One region of the Rhizobium sp. BK591 genome, then DNA from elsewhere that is predicted to be linked to it. Evidence: riboswitches for the same ligand, from Rfam matches in the RefSeq annotation. Region 1 holds a riboswitch; each other region holds the start of a gene.
The links. A riboswitch is a leader RNA that binds a small molecule or an ion and turns the genes downstream of it on or off. The one in region 1 is predicted to bind cobalamin.
Positions count from the first base shown of each region.

Region 2: linked by a shared signal. The riboswitch ahead of FHX10_RS28750 (CbtB domain-containing protein) and the one ahead of cobU (bifunctional adenosylcobinamide kinase/adenosylcobinamide-phosphate guanylyltransferase) in region 1 are both predicted to bind cobalamin.
Region 3: linked by a shared signal. The riboswitch ahead of FHX10_RS03945 (ABC transporter substrate-binding protein) and the one ahead of cobU (bifunctional adenosylcobinamide kinase/adenosylcobinamide-phosphate guanylyltransferase) in region 1 are both predicted to bind cobalamin.
Region 4: linked by a shared signal. The riboswitch ahead of bluB (5,6-dimethylbenzimidazole synthase) and the one ahead of cobU (bifunctional adenosylcobinamide kinase/adenosylcobinamide-phosphate guanylyltransferase) in region 1 are both predicted to bind cobalamin.

Region 1 covers NZ_JACIAZ010000001.1:1,047,917-1,051,617, reverse strand. The annotation lists gene cobW (cobalamin biosynthesis protein CobW) at 1-952, opposite strand, end outside; gene cobU (bifunctional adenosylcobinamide kinase/adenosylcobinamide-phosphate guanylyltransferase) at 957-1,466, opposite strand; cobalamin riboswitch at 1,688-2,084, opposite strand; gene FHX10_RS05080 (chloride channel protein) at 2,343-3,701, shown strand, end outside.
Region 2 covers NZ_JACIAZ010000007.1:362,431-366,131, forward strand. The annotation lists gene FHX10_RS28740 (putative bifunctional diguanylate cyclase/phosphodiesterase) at 1-1,126, opposite strand, end outside; gene FHX10_RS28745 (histidine phosphatase family protein) at 1,671-2,225, opposite strand; adenosylcobalamin (AdoCbl) riboswitch at 2,314-2,456, shown strand; gene FHX10_RS28750 (CbtB domain-containing protein) at 2,470-2,679, shown strand; gene FHX10_RS28755 (CbtA family protein) at 2,793-3,539, shown strand; gene FHX10_RS28760 (hypothetical protein) at 3,589-3,701, shown strand, end outside.
Region 3 covers NZ_JACIAZ010000001.1:826,182-829,882, forward strand. The annotation lists gene blh (bifunctional sulfur transferase/dioxygenase Blh) at 1-963, shown strand, start outside; cobalamin riboswitch at 1,238-1,488, shown strand; gene FHX10_RS03945 (ABC transporter substrate-binding protein) at 1,670-2,686, shown strand; gene FHX10_RS03950 (FecCD family ABC transporter permease) at 2,683-3,701, shown strand, end outside.
Region 4 covers NZ_JACIAZ010000001.1:1,210,447-1,214,147, reverse strand. The annotation lists gene FHX10_RS05890 (DUF2865 domain-containing protein) at 172-1,263, shown strand; gene bluB (5,6-dimethylbenzimidazole synthase) at 1,267-1,956, opposite strand; cobalamin riboswitch at 1,997-2,185, opposite strand; gene FHX10_RS05880 (DHA2 family efflux MFS transporter permease subunit) at 2,382-3,701, shown strand, end outside.

The sequences.
Region 1 (3,701 bases):
AGGCGCGGTCGAAATAATGATCGATGCGGCTGCCGACGGCCTGGAGCTGCAGGCGCATCGGCTTGCCGGCGATATCGACGAAGCCCTTGAGGCGCAGCACGTCATGGGTTGATATGATCGTCTTCAGCTTCTCGACGAAGCCGGCGGGATCGGCAACGGGTCCGAGATCGACGACGAAGCTGTCGAACTCGTCGTGGTCGTGCGGCGCGCCGTCTTCATGCTCCAGCTCATGATGCGACTTGCGATTGGCGACATCGTCCTCGGTGCCGATACCAAGGCCGAGCAGGATGCCGGCCGAGACTTCGCCGTTCTTCGCCTCGATGATCGCGGGCTTGCGCACCGTGCGGGAGGCAACCTCGTCGCGCACCCTGATAAGACCTGCCGCGTCGATCAGGTCGGTCTTGTTGAGCACGATGAGATCGGCGCAGGTGAGCTGATCCTCGAACAGCTCCTCGATCGGGCTTTCGTGATCGAGCGATTCATCCTCGGCGCGGCGCGCATCGACGGCATCATGGTCGTCGGCGAACCGGCCGGCGGCAACGGCGGCGCTATCGACCACCGTGATGACGCCGTCGACGGTCACTTGCGTGCGGATATCGGGCCAGTTGAAAGCGGCGACCAGCGGCTGCGGCAGGGCGAGGCCCGAGGTTTCGATGACGATGTGGTCGGGCCGCTGTTCGCGCTCGAGCAGCTTCGTCATCGTCGGAATGAAATCGTCGGCGACAGTGCAGCAGATGCAACCATTGGTGAGTTCGATGATGTCGTCCTCGGTGCAATTCTCCGCGCCGCAGCCCTTCAGCACGTCACCGTCGACACCGAGATCGCCGAATTCGTTGATGATGAGCGCGATCTTCTTGCCGCCGGCATTGGTGAGCAGGTTGCGGATCATCGTGGTCTTGCCGGCGCCGAGGAAGCCGGTGATGACGGTTGCGGGAATTTTCTGCTGGTTCATGAACTTAACCCTTCATTTTCAGCGGCAGGCCTGCCGCGATGAAATAAACTTCGGCGGCCTTCGCCGCGATCGATTGGTGCAGCCGGCCGGCATGATCGCGGAAATCCCGCGCCATGCGATTGTCAGGCACGATGCCGAGGCCGACCTCGTTGGAAACGAAAACGAGCCGCGCCTTCGCGGCGGCCAGGAAATCGGCGAGCGCTGCAAATTCCGCCGCCATGTCGCGCTCCTCCATCATCAGATTGGTGACCCAGAGCGTCAGGCAGTCGATCAGCACGATGCGTCCCTCGCCGTCGATGGCGCCAAGCTTACCGACGAGATCGAGCGGCTCCTCATGCGTCGTCCAGGACGGACCGCGGTCGGCCTTGTGCTGAGTGATACGCGCCTGCATCTCCTCGTCCCAGGCCCGGCCGGTGGCAAGGTAGTGGCGGTCGAGGCCGGTCGCGGTGACGAGAGCTTCGGCGAAGCGGGATTTGCCGGAGCGCGCGCCGCCGAGGATGAAGATGGTGGTCATGCTCAGACGCTCCTCAGGGAGGGTGCGTAGCCGTGGCTTGTTCCGAGTGCACCTTTTTCGACTGCTGGGGGGACCGAGTATTCGACATAACCGGCCGAAAGCACTCCTCTTGCAGGGCTGCTTGGAGGCGTCGCGAGCGCCGCACCAGGCCGCGCTGAATTCAATCGTTCAGCCAAGACAACCTCCGTGCTGGCAACGGGCGTAGTGCCCAGGTGTGGGCTTCTGGCCCGGCACGTAATGGCAGGTCTCCTGGCTCGCGGTTATCGGCCGCGATCGGGGCAGACCGGAAACCGGTCGCCCTGATCGTGCCGGCGGATCATCCTCGCCTTCCCGGCTGCATTGGTGAAAAGGTGGACGATTCGTAGATTTAGAGGCGTCCGACCCCGGTTGATCACCATGCATCTCCAGTGGCTTTTCCGGCATATCGCCCATCCCGCCCGCTTGCATGATTGCAAGCCGCCGGCCGGAGGGGCTCGGTGCCGGATGGAAGACCCTGACCGCTCTACAGTCGCGGGGTCGGCTGTGATGAAGGCGCCCGGTTTGGGTCCGCCCCTTCACATTCCCTTTTCATCCGGAAGGGCGCAACACCGATCCGGAACCATCCGTTATGTCAGGATGGTCGGGCGACCATCCGTTGAGGGATGGTTAGGCAAGCCGGGGTGTGAAGTCAACCGGCCTTGACGGCCGGTCAGCTTCCGAGGAGATGGCCCAACCCTGTCAACACGACTTACTCTACCTAAAATATCGTCATTTATCAGAGGCTTACGTCATAAATATTTGTCCCGGGCGCCGGCTTTTCGCCGCAATTGCGTCGCAAGCGGACTGCGCGACCATCTCCGCCCTTGACCGGGCCTCTCCCCGCCTAGTTGTCTAGCCATGCTTATGAAATTGGATCGGCGCCGTTTCCGGGCGCTGCGTGTTTTCTTCGATCCGGGCCGCCTGCGGGCGCTGACCCGCCGCAGCGAGGTCGGCCTGTCACTGGCGGGCGCCGTCGTCGGCATCATCTCGGGTCTCGCCGTCACCGGTATGAGCTACGTCTCCAGTGAGTTGCATCAGCTGGTCTTCGGCATCGCCGATAGCGAGCGGCTGAGCTCATCCGAGATCGAGAACAAGATGCTGCTGCTCACCGCGCCCGTCATCGGCGGCGCTCTGCTCGGCCTGTTGCTCCTGGTGCTGGCGAAACGGCGCAAGAAGCCGATGGTCGACCCGATCGAAGCCAATGCGCTGCATGGCGGCCGTCTATCCTTGACCGACAGCATCATCGTTGCCGTCCAGAACCTGATCTCCAACGGGTTCGGCGCCTCGGTCGGACTGGAGGCCGGCTATACCCAGCTTGCCGCCGGCCTTGCCTCGAAATTCGGCCTGAAGCTGCAGCTTCGCCGCTCCGACCTGCGCATCCTCGTCGGCTGCGGCGCGGCGGGCGCCATCGCCGCCGCCTTCAACGCGCCGCTGACCGGCGCCTTCTATGCCTTCGAGCTGATCATCGGCACCTATACGATCGTGTCGCTGACACCCGTCGTCGTCTCAGCTCTCATTTCCACCCTTGTCGCAAGGCTGCTTGCCGATGGTGATTTCACCATCGATATCGGCAGCTTCGGCTCGGTCGTGCCGGCCGATTATATCCCGGCGCTGCTGCTCGGCGCCTTCTGCGCCGGCATCGGTATCCTGATCATGCAGGGCGTCTCCTTCGTCGAGGAACTGGCGCGCAAGAGTTCGATCGCCCCACCCTTCCGCCCGGCGCTCGGTGGCGTCATCGTCGGGCTCTTGGCGATGATCTCGCCGCAGGTGCTCTCGGCCGGCCACGGCGCGCTGCATCTCAACCTCTCCCGCGAGGTGGCGATCCCGACACTGATCGGTCTCTTCCTGTTGAAATCCCTGGCCTCGGCGATCTCGATCGGCTCCGGCTTCAGGGGCGGCCTGTTCTTCGCCTCGTTGTTCATGGGCGCCCTGCTCGGCAAGCTCTTTGCCTATTGCGGACCCTATTTCGCCGATGCGACGCTGACCCCCGTCATCTATGCCGTGGTCGGCATGAGCTCGCTTGCCGTCGCCGTTATCGGCGGACCGCTGACCATGACGTTCCTGGCGCTCGAAATCACCGGCGATTTCCCGATCACCGCGCTGGTGCTCGCCGCCGTCATCACCTCGTCCCTCGTCGTACGCTCGACCTTCGGCTATTCCTTCGCCACATGGCGTTTCCACCTGCGCGGCGAAAGCATCCGCAGCGCCCACGATGTC
Region 2 (3,701 bases), on a different contig from region 1:
AAAGCACCTTGAGGATGCGGGAGGTCAGCAGCCTGTCTTCCATCTGCACCGGCGAGACGTTGAAAGACAACATCACATGCTCCGGCCAGGTGAGTGCGTCGCTGCAGGCCTGGGCGAGAAGATCCTCGAACAATGCAGTGATCATGCCGGTTTCCTCGGCGATGCCGATGAAAACAGGCGGCGGGATGTTGACGCCATCGTCGCCGATCCAGCGCGCCAGCGCCTCGAAGCCGCAGAGCTGGCCGGTCTTCAGATCGATCAGCGGCTGGTAGAAGGGTTTGATCGCCTTGTTGGAGATCGCGGCGCGCAGCCTGGTTTCCAGTGCGGCGCGTTCGGTCACCTTGTCCTGCATCGAAGGTTCGAAGACGAAATAGTGGTTCGGTCCGCGTGATTTCGCCTCATACATGGCGAGGTCGGCACGGTGGGCGGCGTCTTCCAGTGGTTCGGCTCCCTCGGCCCAGCGGTCGTAGCCGACGCTGGCGCCGACCTCGACGGCAAAGCCATCGATATGGATCGGCCGGGTGACCGCCTGGATCAGCAGCTTGGCAAAACGCTCCTCGCGCTGCGCCGTCAGGGCGAAGGCGACGACGATGAATTCGTCGCCGCCGAAGCGATAGACGCAATCGGCATTGCCGAGTGCACAGATGCGTCTGGCAACCTCGATCAACAGGACGTCGCCGCCCTTGTGGCCCACGAGATCGTTGACTTTCTTGAAGCCGTCGAGGTCGACGGAGAAGAGAGTGACGTTGCGATCCCACTCCTCGATCTCGGCCTCATCGTCCTTGATCGGCCGCGAGAGGATCTTGCGCTCGAAGGCGTAGCGGTTCGGCAGTTTGGTGAGATGGTCGTGGGTTGCGGTCCAATCGGCCTTTGCCTGGGCGGTGGCGCGCAGTTCCGTTTCCTTGCGCAGGTCGGCTATGCGCAGCACCGAATAGATGAAGCTCATGGCGCCGGCGATGCCGAGCGCCAGAACGAGCTTGTCGGCGCCGTACTCGCCGAAACCGGTCATGAAGTAGACAAGGCTGTCGTCAAGCTGCAACAGGGTGCAGAGGAGCCAGAGAGTAATCCCGAACCCGACGATCGAAACACATTGCCTTCCGGCCCTGCTCTGGAAAAATACCGGCACTGCGCCTTCTCCATCTCCACCCTTCGCGGAAGTAGCACGAAAGTCTGAAATGTTCGTTGAAACCAGAAGGCGAATTATCCGAGGCTTCAGCCTCCTGATGTGCCGTCGAGGGACCGTTGGCGCCAGAGGAAAACGCCGAGCGAGCCCTCTTCGTGGTTGGCAGAATGGCAGGTGCGGAAAAAACGAAGGCGAGCGTGCCATGGCATCGCTCGCCCTTTTTCGTGCTTCAGGCGGTGACGATCAGCAGCGGGACGCTGACGATGAGACCGACCAGAACTGTGACTGTGGCGACACGCATCAAACGCAGGCGCCGCGTGCGCTCCCCACTCCAATCATATGTCATTCTTCCATCTCCTTGGGATAAGGAAGTAGTCCCCGCGAAACCGGGTTCAACAGAGATGACGCGATTTGCTTGTGTAAGGCTGGATATGATCAGGACTCGCTAAAGCATCGGTCCGAAAATCGGAATCGATTTTCGGACAGCGCGATGCGAGGATTGAAAGTGTCCGAGCGTCCTTGTGCGTCCGAAAGGACGCACGGCGCTCTAATGCTGGAAGCGCAGAGACCAGCGTCGTCCATTGCTGGTCATGCGAATGACGGCGAGCGGCTCGATGTCGCTCAGCCAGAAAGAGGAGAGCGGCGCCTGAAGCACATGGGCGACCGCCGCCCGGATGACGGCTGCGTGACTGACGGCGATCACATGGCCGCCGAGGGCGGATTCGCTCTCCATCCAGTCGGCGACGCGTGTTCTCAAATCAAGAAGGCTCTCGCCGCCATGCGGGGCCGCTTCCGGATCGCTCATCCAGGCCATGAGGCTCTCAGGCTCTTCCGCCTCTATCGCGGCGATCGATCTGCCGGCCCAGCGGCCATGGTCGCAGTCGCGAAGCGCCGGATCGATCCGGGCTTGGAGGCGGAGCGCGTCAACAGTCTGGCGGGCGCGCAAAGCGGGGCTCGTGGCAACGCGATCGGCGCGGGGCAGGGCGGCCATCCTGTCGGCTTCTTCCGCCGCCTTGCCTTCCAGCGGTTCGTCGAGCGGGAACAGGGCCTTGCGGCTCGCCATCGTCGCGCCGTGGCAGATCCAGGTGAGGCGCGTATTCACGGTCGTTCTGATCTCCCGGAGTGCGGCTGTAGCGGCGCAGGACGGCCCTTGGCCGGCTTGTGAAGTTTCGTTGACAGTCTCTTCGGCGTGCAGATATAACCGTGCTGTTGCGGGTTTGGAAGCCGGTGGAAATCCGGCGCGGTCGCGCCACTGTGACCAGCGTGTCGAAAGCTCTTCGCGCTGGAAGTCAGACCCTACTGCACAAGCACTCTTTCGACTGAACGCGTCATTCCCGGAGGAATACATGTCTGACACCACTTTTGCGCCCGTCGCGGCACCGGCGCCGATCCCCCTGGGAGAGATCCTGCCATGGGCGATCTTCGGTGGCCTGCTGATGCTCATCGTTCTCTATTTTGTCGGCACCGAGGAAGGCGCGATGGCGCTGTTCAACGGGATGTATGTGCACGAATTCGTGCATGACGGCCGTCATCTCCTCGGCTTTCCCTGCCACTAAAGCGCGTCGCGATCTTTCAGATTCGCGCCTCACTTTAGGTCTTTGTTTTCGCATGTCGTTATCGCAAAATCGCTGCACACTTTTGCGCGACATGCTTTAGGGGAGTTCCTGACATGGTTGGAAATCTTCTGCTTCGCGGCATGCTCGCGGGCCTGATTGCTGGCATCCTCGTTTTCGCTTTTGCGCATATCTTCGGCGAGCCGCTGGTCGATGCGGCGATCGCCTTCGAGGAGGCGAGTGCCCAGGCGGCCGGTGAAGCTGCCGAACCTGAAATCGTCAGCCGCGCCACGCAGGCCGGTCTCGGCCTTTTCACCGGCGTCATGGCCTACAGCGTTGCCGTTGGCGGGCTCTTCGCTCTCGCCTTCGCTTTCGTGCACGGCCGTTTCAGCAGCCTTTCGGCGCGCGGCACCTCGGCCGTCATCGCCATTGCCGCCTTCGTGGCGATCGTCCTCGTTCCCGGTATCAAGTATCCGGCCAACCCGCCGGCGGTCGGCAATCCCGATACGATCGGCGTCAGGACCGAACTGTTCTTCCTGATGATCGTCGTCTCGCTCGCCGCGCTGATTGCCGCGGTGGCGCTGTCGCGCCGCCTCGCGGGGCGTTTCGGTCTCTGGAATGGCGCGATCATCGCCGGAATCGCTTATCTCGTCTTCATCGGCGTCGTGCTCTATCTGCTGCCGCCGATCAACGAGGTGCCGGAGAACTTCTCGGCGATGGTCCTCTGGCGGTTCCGCACGACTTCGCTCGGCATGCATGTGATCCTCTGGACAACCTTGGGCCTTGCCTTCGGAGTGCTGGCGGAAAAGCGGCTTGCCGTTAAGGACGGGCAACGCGGCCGGCCGGCAACGGCATTTCACTGAACGCATCGAAGGGCGCCGCTTGCCGGCGCCCTGAACTTTTCGGGCGGCCATGACAAGCAGCAGAACCATACCACTCGTGTCGACGGCGTTTGCCACCGCCGTCTTTTTTTGTGTGGTTGCTGGAAGCGCTCTTGCCCATAGCCCTAGCGGCGGCGGCAGCCA
Region 3 (3,701 bases), 220 kb from region 1:
GGCGAGGCGCTGGACGGGCGGATGAAGTCCGGGGATGTCGAGGCCTTTGGTCAAGGCCTCGGCTTCGATCTTGCCGGCGCGCGGCGCTGGCTGGAGAAGCGGGCAGGGCAGGTACCTCATGTGAAGGCCTTCTTCGAGCCCCGCACCTGCAGTGTGCAATATGTCGTTTCCGACCCGGCGACGAAACGCTGCGCCATCATTGACCCGGTGCTCGATTTCGACGAGATGTCGGGGGCGACGGGCACGGCCAATGCCGACGCCATCCTCGCCCATATCGAGAGCGAAGGGCTGACGGTCGAGTGGATCCTCGACACGCATCCGCATGCCGATCATTTCTCCGCTGCGTATTACCTCAAGGGAAAGACCGGTGCGCCGACGGCGATCGGCGCCCATGTCACCGACGTGCAGGCGCTCTGGAAGGAGATCTACAATTGGCCGGCGCTCGCGACCGACGGCTCGCAATGGGACCGGCTGTTTGCCGATGGCGAGACGTTCGAGATCGGCACGCTCAAGGCCCGCGTGATGTTTTCGCCCGGGCACACCCTCGCCTCGATCACCTATGTGATCGGCGACGCCGCCTTCGTGCACGATACGGTGTTCACGCCGGATTCCGGCACCGCCCGCACGGATTTCCCGGGCGGCAGCGCCAGCGCCCTCTGGCACACGATCCAGGCGATCCTGTCGCTGCCCGAGGAGACCCGGCTGTTTTCCGGTCACGACTATCAGCCGGGTGGCCGCCACCCGCGCTGGGAAAGCACGGTTGCCGCCCAGAAGCGCGCCAATCCGCATATATCGGGCATCGACGAGGCCGGCTTTGTGGCGCTGCGCCAGGCGCGCGACCGCACGCTGCCGAAGCCGAAGCTGATGCTGCACGCGCTGCAGGTCAATATCCGCGGCGGGCGGCTGCCCGAGCCGGAGGAGAACGGCCGGCGGTATCTGAAGATTCCGCTGGATGCGTTGTGACGGGGCGGCCCTGGCAACCGCCGCATCGTTCAAAGCGTGCTTCCTATAGCAGCCCCGGCGAAGTCATCCCCACCAATAGCAGCCGGCACCCATGTTCCCCGACTGCTTCATAGGCAAGGCAGTTTATCGCAAGGAAGCGCTTTTCGCCGCAATGTCAACCGACCGCCACCGGCAGTTTGCGCACCGAACGGCGGCGCGCAGCCATGCGCGCGATATATTTATCCGCCGGTGGTGCGGCGCCCTCTGAATAATCATTGACGGCGCGCGGGCAGGCGACGTAACTGGGGGAGACGGTTCCCTGAAGATGACTCCAAGGGGATTAATAGGGAACACGGTGAGGACGACCCAGTAGGGACCGAGACCGTGGCTGCCCCCGCAACTGTAAGCGGATTGTCGATCTCGGGGTTGATCGCGGAGCGATCATGCCCTTGGCCTAAAGGCCACGCCACTGCGGATATTGCGGGAAGGCGGATGAAAGACGGATATCCGCAAGCCAGGAGACCTGCCGTCAATCGCGATCCAATCAACCGGGCGGGGATGCCCGGACAAGGAACAGACATGATTGTCCTTCTGAACCTTCGCCTGATATCGGCATGCATCCGTCTCGATTGGGCCTCCCGCGGCTAGTCTACGCGTCAGCGTGACTTCAGCGTTGCGTATATGCGCGCGGCGCGGCCGTGCCTGTTTTCCCATCATCGAGGTTTTCATGCGTCAATTTCTCGCCATCATGACATTTACCTTCGGGCTGGCCGGCCTTGCGGCACCAAGCTTGGCCGCGACCCAATATCCCCTGACCGTCAGCAATTGCGGCCAGCAGGTGACGTTCCAGAAGGCGCCCGCCAGGATCGTTTCGATCGGCCAGGGCATGACTGAAATTCTGTTCTCGCTCGGCCTTGCCGACAAGATCGCCGGAACCGCCGTCTGGGTTGGCCCTGTCCTGCCGCAATATGCCGAGGCCAACAGCAAGATAAAACGCCTCGCCGACAACGATCCGAGCTTCGAATCCGTCGTCGGGCAGGAGCCCGACCTCGTGGCGGCCGAGTTCGAATGGCATGTCGGCGCGCAGGGCTCCGTCGGCAAGCGGGAGCAGTTCAAGGATCTCGGGATCAATAGTTATCTCGCGCCGGCCGATTGCGTCGCCAAGGTCAACACCGATGGCGGCGACGGTGTGCGTGGGGAGCTGTTCACGATGGACCTGATCTACCGGGAAATCGCTGAACTCTCGGAGATCTTCGACGTCAAGGAGCGCGGCGATGCGCTGATTTCCAAGCTGAGGAAGCGCGAGGCGGATGCCGTGGCGTCGATATCGGGCGCGACGGGCAAGAGCCTGCCGGTCGTCTTCTGGTTTTCCAGCAAGGAGGTCAACGGCGACGCCTTCATTGCCGGCAAGAACAGCGCACCTGCCTATATCCTCAAGACGATCGGCGCGAAGAACGTCGTGACAACCGAAGAGGAATGGCCGCTGGTCGGCTGGGAAACCATCGCCCAGGCGAACCCCGCGGTGATCGTGCTGGCGACCATGGATCGCCGCCGTTATGCGGCTGACGATCCCAAGGTCAAGCTTGACTTTCTCGAGAACGACCCTGTGACCAGGGAACTCGATGCCGTCAGGAACAGGCACTTCGTGATGATGGATGCGCAGTCGATGAACCCGACGATCCGCACGATCGACGGCATCGAGACAGTGGCGAAGGGCATCAAGTCCTTCGGCCTGGCACAGTGAAGACAGTATCGCTCAGGCGGCAGGGATGGTGGGCGCTCGCCGCGCTCACCATTGCCGCGCTTCTCCTTCTTGGACTGATGATCAGTCTCGCCGTTTCCATCGGCGAGATTGCCATCCCGCTTGCGACGACGGCTGAGGCGGTTTCGAACCGCCTGTTCGGAACCGATTTCGAGCTCAGCCGCATCCACCAGGGCATCGTCTGGGATTATCGGCTGAGCCGCGCCCTCGTCGCGGCCAGCGCCGGCGCGTCGCTCTCGCTCTGCGGCGCCATCCTGCAGGCGCTGCTGCGCAATCCGTTGGCCGAACCCTATGTGCTCGGCATCTCCGCCGGCGCCTCGACGGGAGCCGTCTGCGTGATGATTCTCGGCTTCGGCTACGGTATTCTCGGCCTGTCGAGCGGGGCCTTCATCGGCGCAGTCATGGCCTTTTTGCTGGTCGGCTTCCTGGCGACGGGTGCGGGGGGAACCGGCGAACGCATCATACTGTGTGGCGTCGCCGGTTCGCAGCTCTTCAACGCGCTCACCTCCTACATCGTGACGACATCGGCGAATGCCGAGCAGGCGCGCGGCATCCTGTTCTGGCTTCTGGGGTCGCTCAGCGGCGTACGCTGGCCAGATGTCTACCTTTCGGTGCCGATCGCGCTTGCCGGCTTCATCGTCTGCATGGCCCATGTGCGGGCGCTCGATGCCTTCGCCTTCGGCACGGATGCCGCCGCCTCGCTCGGCATTGCCGTGCGCCGCGTCCAGATCGTGCTGTTCGCCCTGACGGCGGCGATGACGGCAAGCGTCGTCAGCATGGTGGGCTCGATCGGTTTCGTCGGCCTCGTCATACCCCATGCCGCCCGTTTCCTTGTCGGGCCGGCCCATGGGCGGCTGCTGCCGGCAACGGCGCTCGGCGGCGCCATCTACATGGTCGGCGCCGATATCCTTTCGCGCATCATCATACCGCAGCAGATCCTGCCGATCGGTGTCGTCACCGCGCTCTTCGGCGCGCCGGCCTTCGCCGTCATCCTCTA
Region 4 (3,701 bases), 160 kb from region 1:
GAATCTGCCCCGACCTCCCCTTACGGAAGATTACCCGCGTCTGCTGGATAAGATCGCGAAAATGCGCTAGGATTTTCTCCAAGCTCATTAAGAGAAACGCCTTAAGAGACAATGCGCGGCGATCGAGGCCGCAATCGACCGATCGACTTTTTGCTCACCCCGGACGACGCCGTGAAACCCCGAAAATTGTCTCTTGCCCTCCTCCTCGCCTTCGCAGCGCCCGCCGCCGCGCAGACGAGCGCTGTCTGCGAGGACCTGCGTGGCCGTCTCGCCGATCTGCCGCGATCGATCGGCAATAGCAACGGCCGGGAGGCGCGCCAATATGCCAGCGCCATGGCCGAGCAGAACCTCGAGCTGCGCAAGGTTCGCAACGAGCTGCGCAACAATGGCTGCACCTCGGGCAGCATGGTCGTGATCGGCGGCGAGAATGCCGATTATTGCGGTGAACTCTCGCAGTCCGAAGCCCGCATGATCGACAATATCCAATATCTCCAGGACCGCCGTAACGAGCTGGCCGGCCAGAGCGGCGATGATGGGACACGCCGTGAACTGATCGCCGCGCTCGATCTCAATGGCTGCAACAGCGAAAACTTCTATGCCCCGAGCGATCGCAACGCCGCCGACCCCGCCCCGAGCATCGAGGAGCAGGCGATGCGCACCGATACCTTCATTCCGCTCGGCGGCGGTGAAGAGGTCGATCCGCGCTACGGCCTGCCGCGGGCCGAAATGCTCTCGCCGGTCAGCACCATGTGCGTGCGCACCTGCGACGGCGGCTTCTTCCCGATCAGCTCGAACGCCACTTCGGTCGATTTCGGCCGCGACGCCCAGACGTGCGCCAAGATGTGCCCGGGTATCGAGACCGAGCTGTTCTATCGTGACGTGACGAGCACCGAAGCCTCGAACATGATCTCGGTCGCAACGGGCACGCCCTACAGCGCCATGAAAAACGCCTTTGCCTACAAGAACCGCACGCCGGGGGAAAAGTCCTCCTGCGCCTGCAATCTCACCGCCTACTACGATGAGATGCGCGGCAAGCAGCCGTCAAGCGAACCGCCGCAACAAGGTTCGATCACCACCATCCGCACCAATCCCACGGCGAAGGATGCTGCCGCAGCCCCACCGCAACCATCCGTCCCGGAGCGCCCCTACGATCCCGTGCAGAACAAGGTCCGCCAGGTCGGCCCGCAATTCCTTGCCGGTGATCAAGGCTCGATAGACCTCGCCAATCCGGCAACGCCGGGGCCGCAGCCTCAACAGCAGTGATTGCTACGGGTCGTTGCGTCCCCACCCGTCATGGAAGACGAGCTCTTGGAGCGGCAGACGCTGCCGCCAGCCTTTGACGGACAGTTCCGGCTCGTCATAAAGCCGATCGACGAAACCGGCACAGAGCCAAGCGACCACCTCGATATGCTCGGGTATGCCGAGAATGCTTTTCAGATCGCCTTCGCGAAAAATGCTGACCCAGCCGATGCCGACCCCTTCCGCCCGCGCCGCAAGCCAGAGATTCTGGATGGCGCAGACTGTGGAATAGCTATCCATCCTGGGATTGTGGGTGCGCCCCAGCACCACGCTGCCGCTGCGGGTGGGGTCGCAGGTCACGCCTATGCCGAGCGGTGCCTCGGTGATGCCTTCGAGCTTGAGGGAGCGGTATGCCTGCCGCCGCTCGCCGGTAAACATCAGCGCCGCCTCCTCATTGGCCTTCACAAAGGCGTCCTGGACGCGCGCCCGGACCGCGGCACTTTTCACCAGAATGAAATTCCACGGCTGCATGAAGCCGACGGAGGGCGCATGATGGGCGGCCGTCAGCAGCCGCTCCACGACATCGTCAGGCAAGGGATCGGGCAGGAACTGGCTGCGAACGTCGCGCCGCGTCTTGATCGCGTGATAGACGGCCTCGCGCTCGGCCAAGGAAAAACCGGACGCCGCCGAAAGGGCATCCTCATCAAAGGGTCGCATCGTCAAATCCCCAACAACGCAACCGCCCGCCGTCCGCGCGGATCGGTCAATCTTGCCAGGCCGGTCTTCTGACTCGGCGTCATCCGTCTGCCGCAGCCTTCCCGGCGAGAAGCCAGTGGCGAGATGAAGCGGCAAGCGTCGGCCTTACAGCGTTGGGCACGTTCCGGCCTTGCACCGGATTCCCGATTCTCCCGCGTTGATGGCGGGCACCTGACGGCGCATCTATTTCAGGAAAGCGCGGCGACGGCAAGCCGGCCCGAGGTCGCAGTCGGGAACCACGTTGAGCCACGCACCCTCCCGCGTCGGTTTGAAGCGGCTCGACAAGCTCCTTCATCCATAGTTTCTATGGCCTTATCACCACCGAAGGCGTATGGACGATACAGTCCCTCGCAGCATCCCGGTTGCCCGTGCCCCGCCTCACGCCCATGATCCTTGCGGTCGCCCTGTTCATGGAACAGATGGATTCGACCGTGATCGCCACCAGCCTGCCGGCGATCGCAGCCGATATCGGCACCTCGCCGATCGCGCTGAAGCTCGCCGTCACCAGCTATCTCGTGGCACTGGCGATCTTCATCCCGATCAGCGGCTGGATGTCCGATCGGTTCGGTGCGCGCAACATCTTCCGCATGGCGATCTTCGTCTTCATGATCGGCTCGGTCGCCTGCGCTTTCTCCAACTCGATCACGGCCTTCGTCATCTCACGGCTGGTCCAAGGCGCCGGCGGCTCGATGATGACGCCGGTCAGCCGCCTGCTTTTGGTCCGGGGAACGCCACGCCACGAACTCGTCGACGCCATGGCCTGGCTCACCATTCCCGCCTTGATCGGCCCGATCTTGGGGCCGCCGATCGGCGGTTTCCTCACCACCTATCTCACCTGGCACTGGATCTTCTGGATCAACGTCCCGATCGGCGTGCTCGGCATCATCCTCGTCACCCGTTTCCTGCCGGCGGTCGAGCCGCGCAGCCCGCGGCCGATGGATTTCCCGGGCTTCTTCCTCTGCGGCCTCGGTTTCTCCGGCTTCGTCTTCGGCGTCTCGGTGATCAGCCTGCCGGCCGTGCCCGTCATCTACGGTTATGTCACGGTTGCGATCGGCATCCTTTCCGGTCTCCTCTACCTCCTGCATGCCCGCCGCGCGCCCTATCCGCTTCTCGATCCGAAGATGTTCCGCTACCCGATGTTCCGGGCGGCGATCCTCGGCGCCTCGAATTTCCGCATGGGGCTCGGCGCGCTGCCCTTCCTGATGCCGCTGATGCTGCAGCTCGGCTTCGGCCTGACGCCGTTGCAGTCGGGCTCGGTCACCTTCGTCAGCGCACTCGGCTCCATGGGCTCGAAATTCGCCGCCTCGCGCACCTTCAATGCCTTCGGCTTCCGCACCGTCATATCAATCACCACCTTGCTGGCGGCGATCTTCCTCGGCATCAACGGCCTGTTCACCGCCGAAACCCCGCTGTTCCTGATCATGGCCTGCCTGCTGATCGGCGGCCTGTTCCGCTCCATGGCTTTCTCGGGCGTCAACGCCATGGCCTTCGGCGATGTCGACGCCGCCGACAGCAGCCAGGCAACCGCGATCAATGCCGTTGCCCAGCGTATCTCCATGGCAATGGGTGTGGCGATCGCCGGCGGCATCCTCGAAATTTCGAGCAGCTTCCATAGCGGCCGGCTGCTGGTCTCGGATTTCCACGTCGCCTTCTTCAGCGTCTCGGCGATTTCGGCGCTCGCCTGCATCACCTTCCTGCGCCTGCCG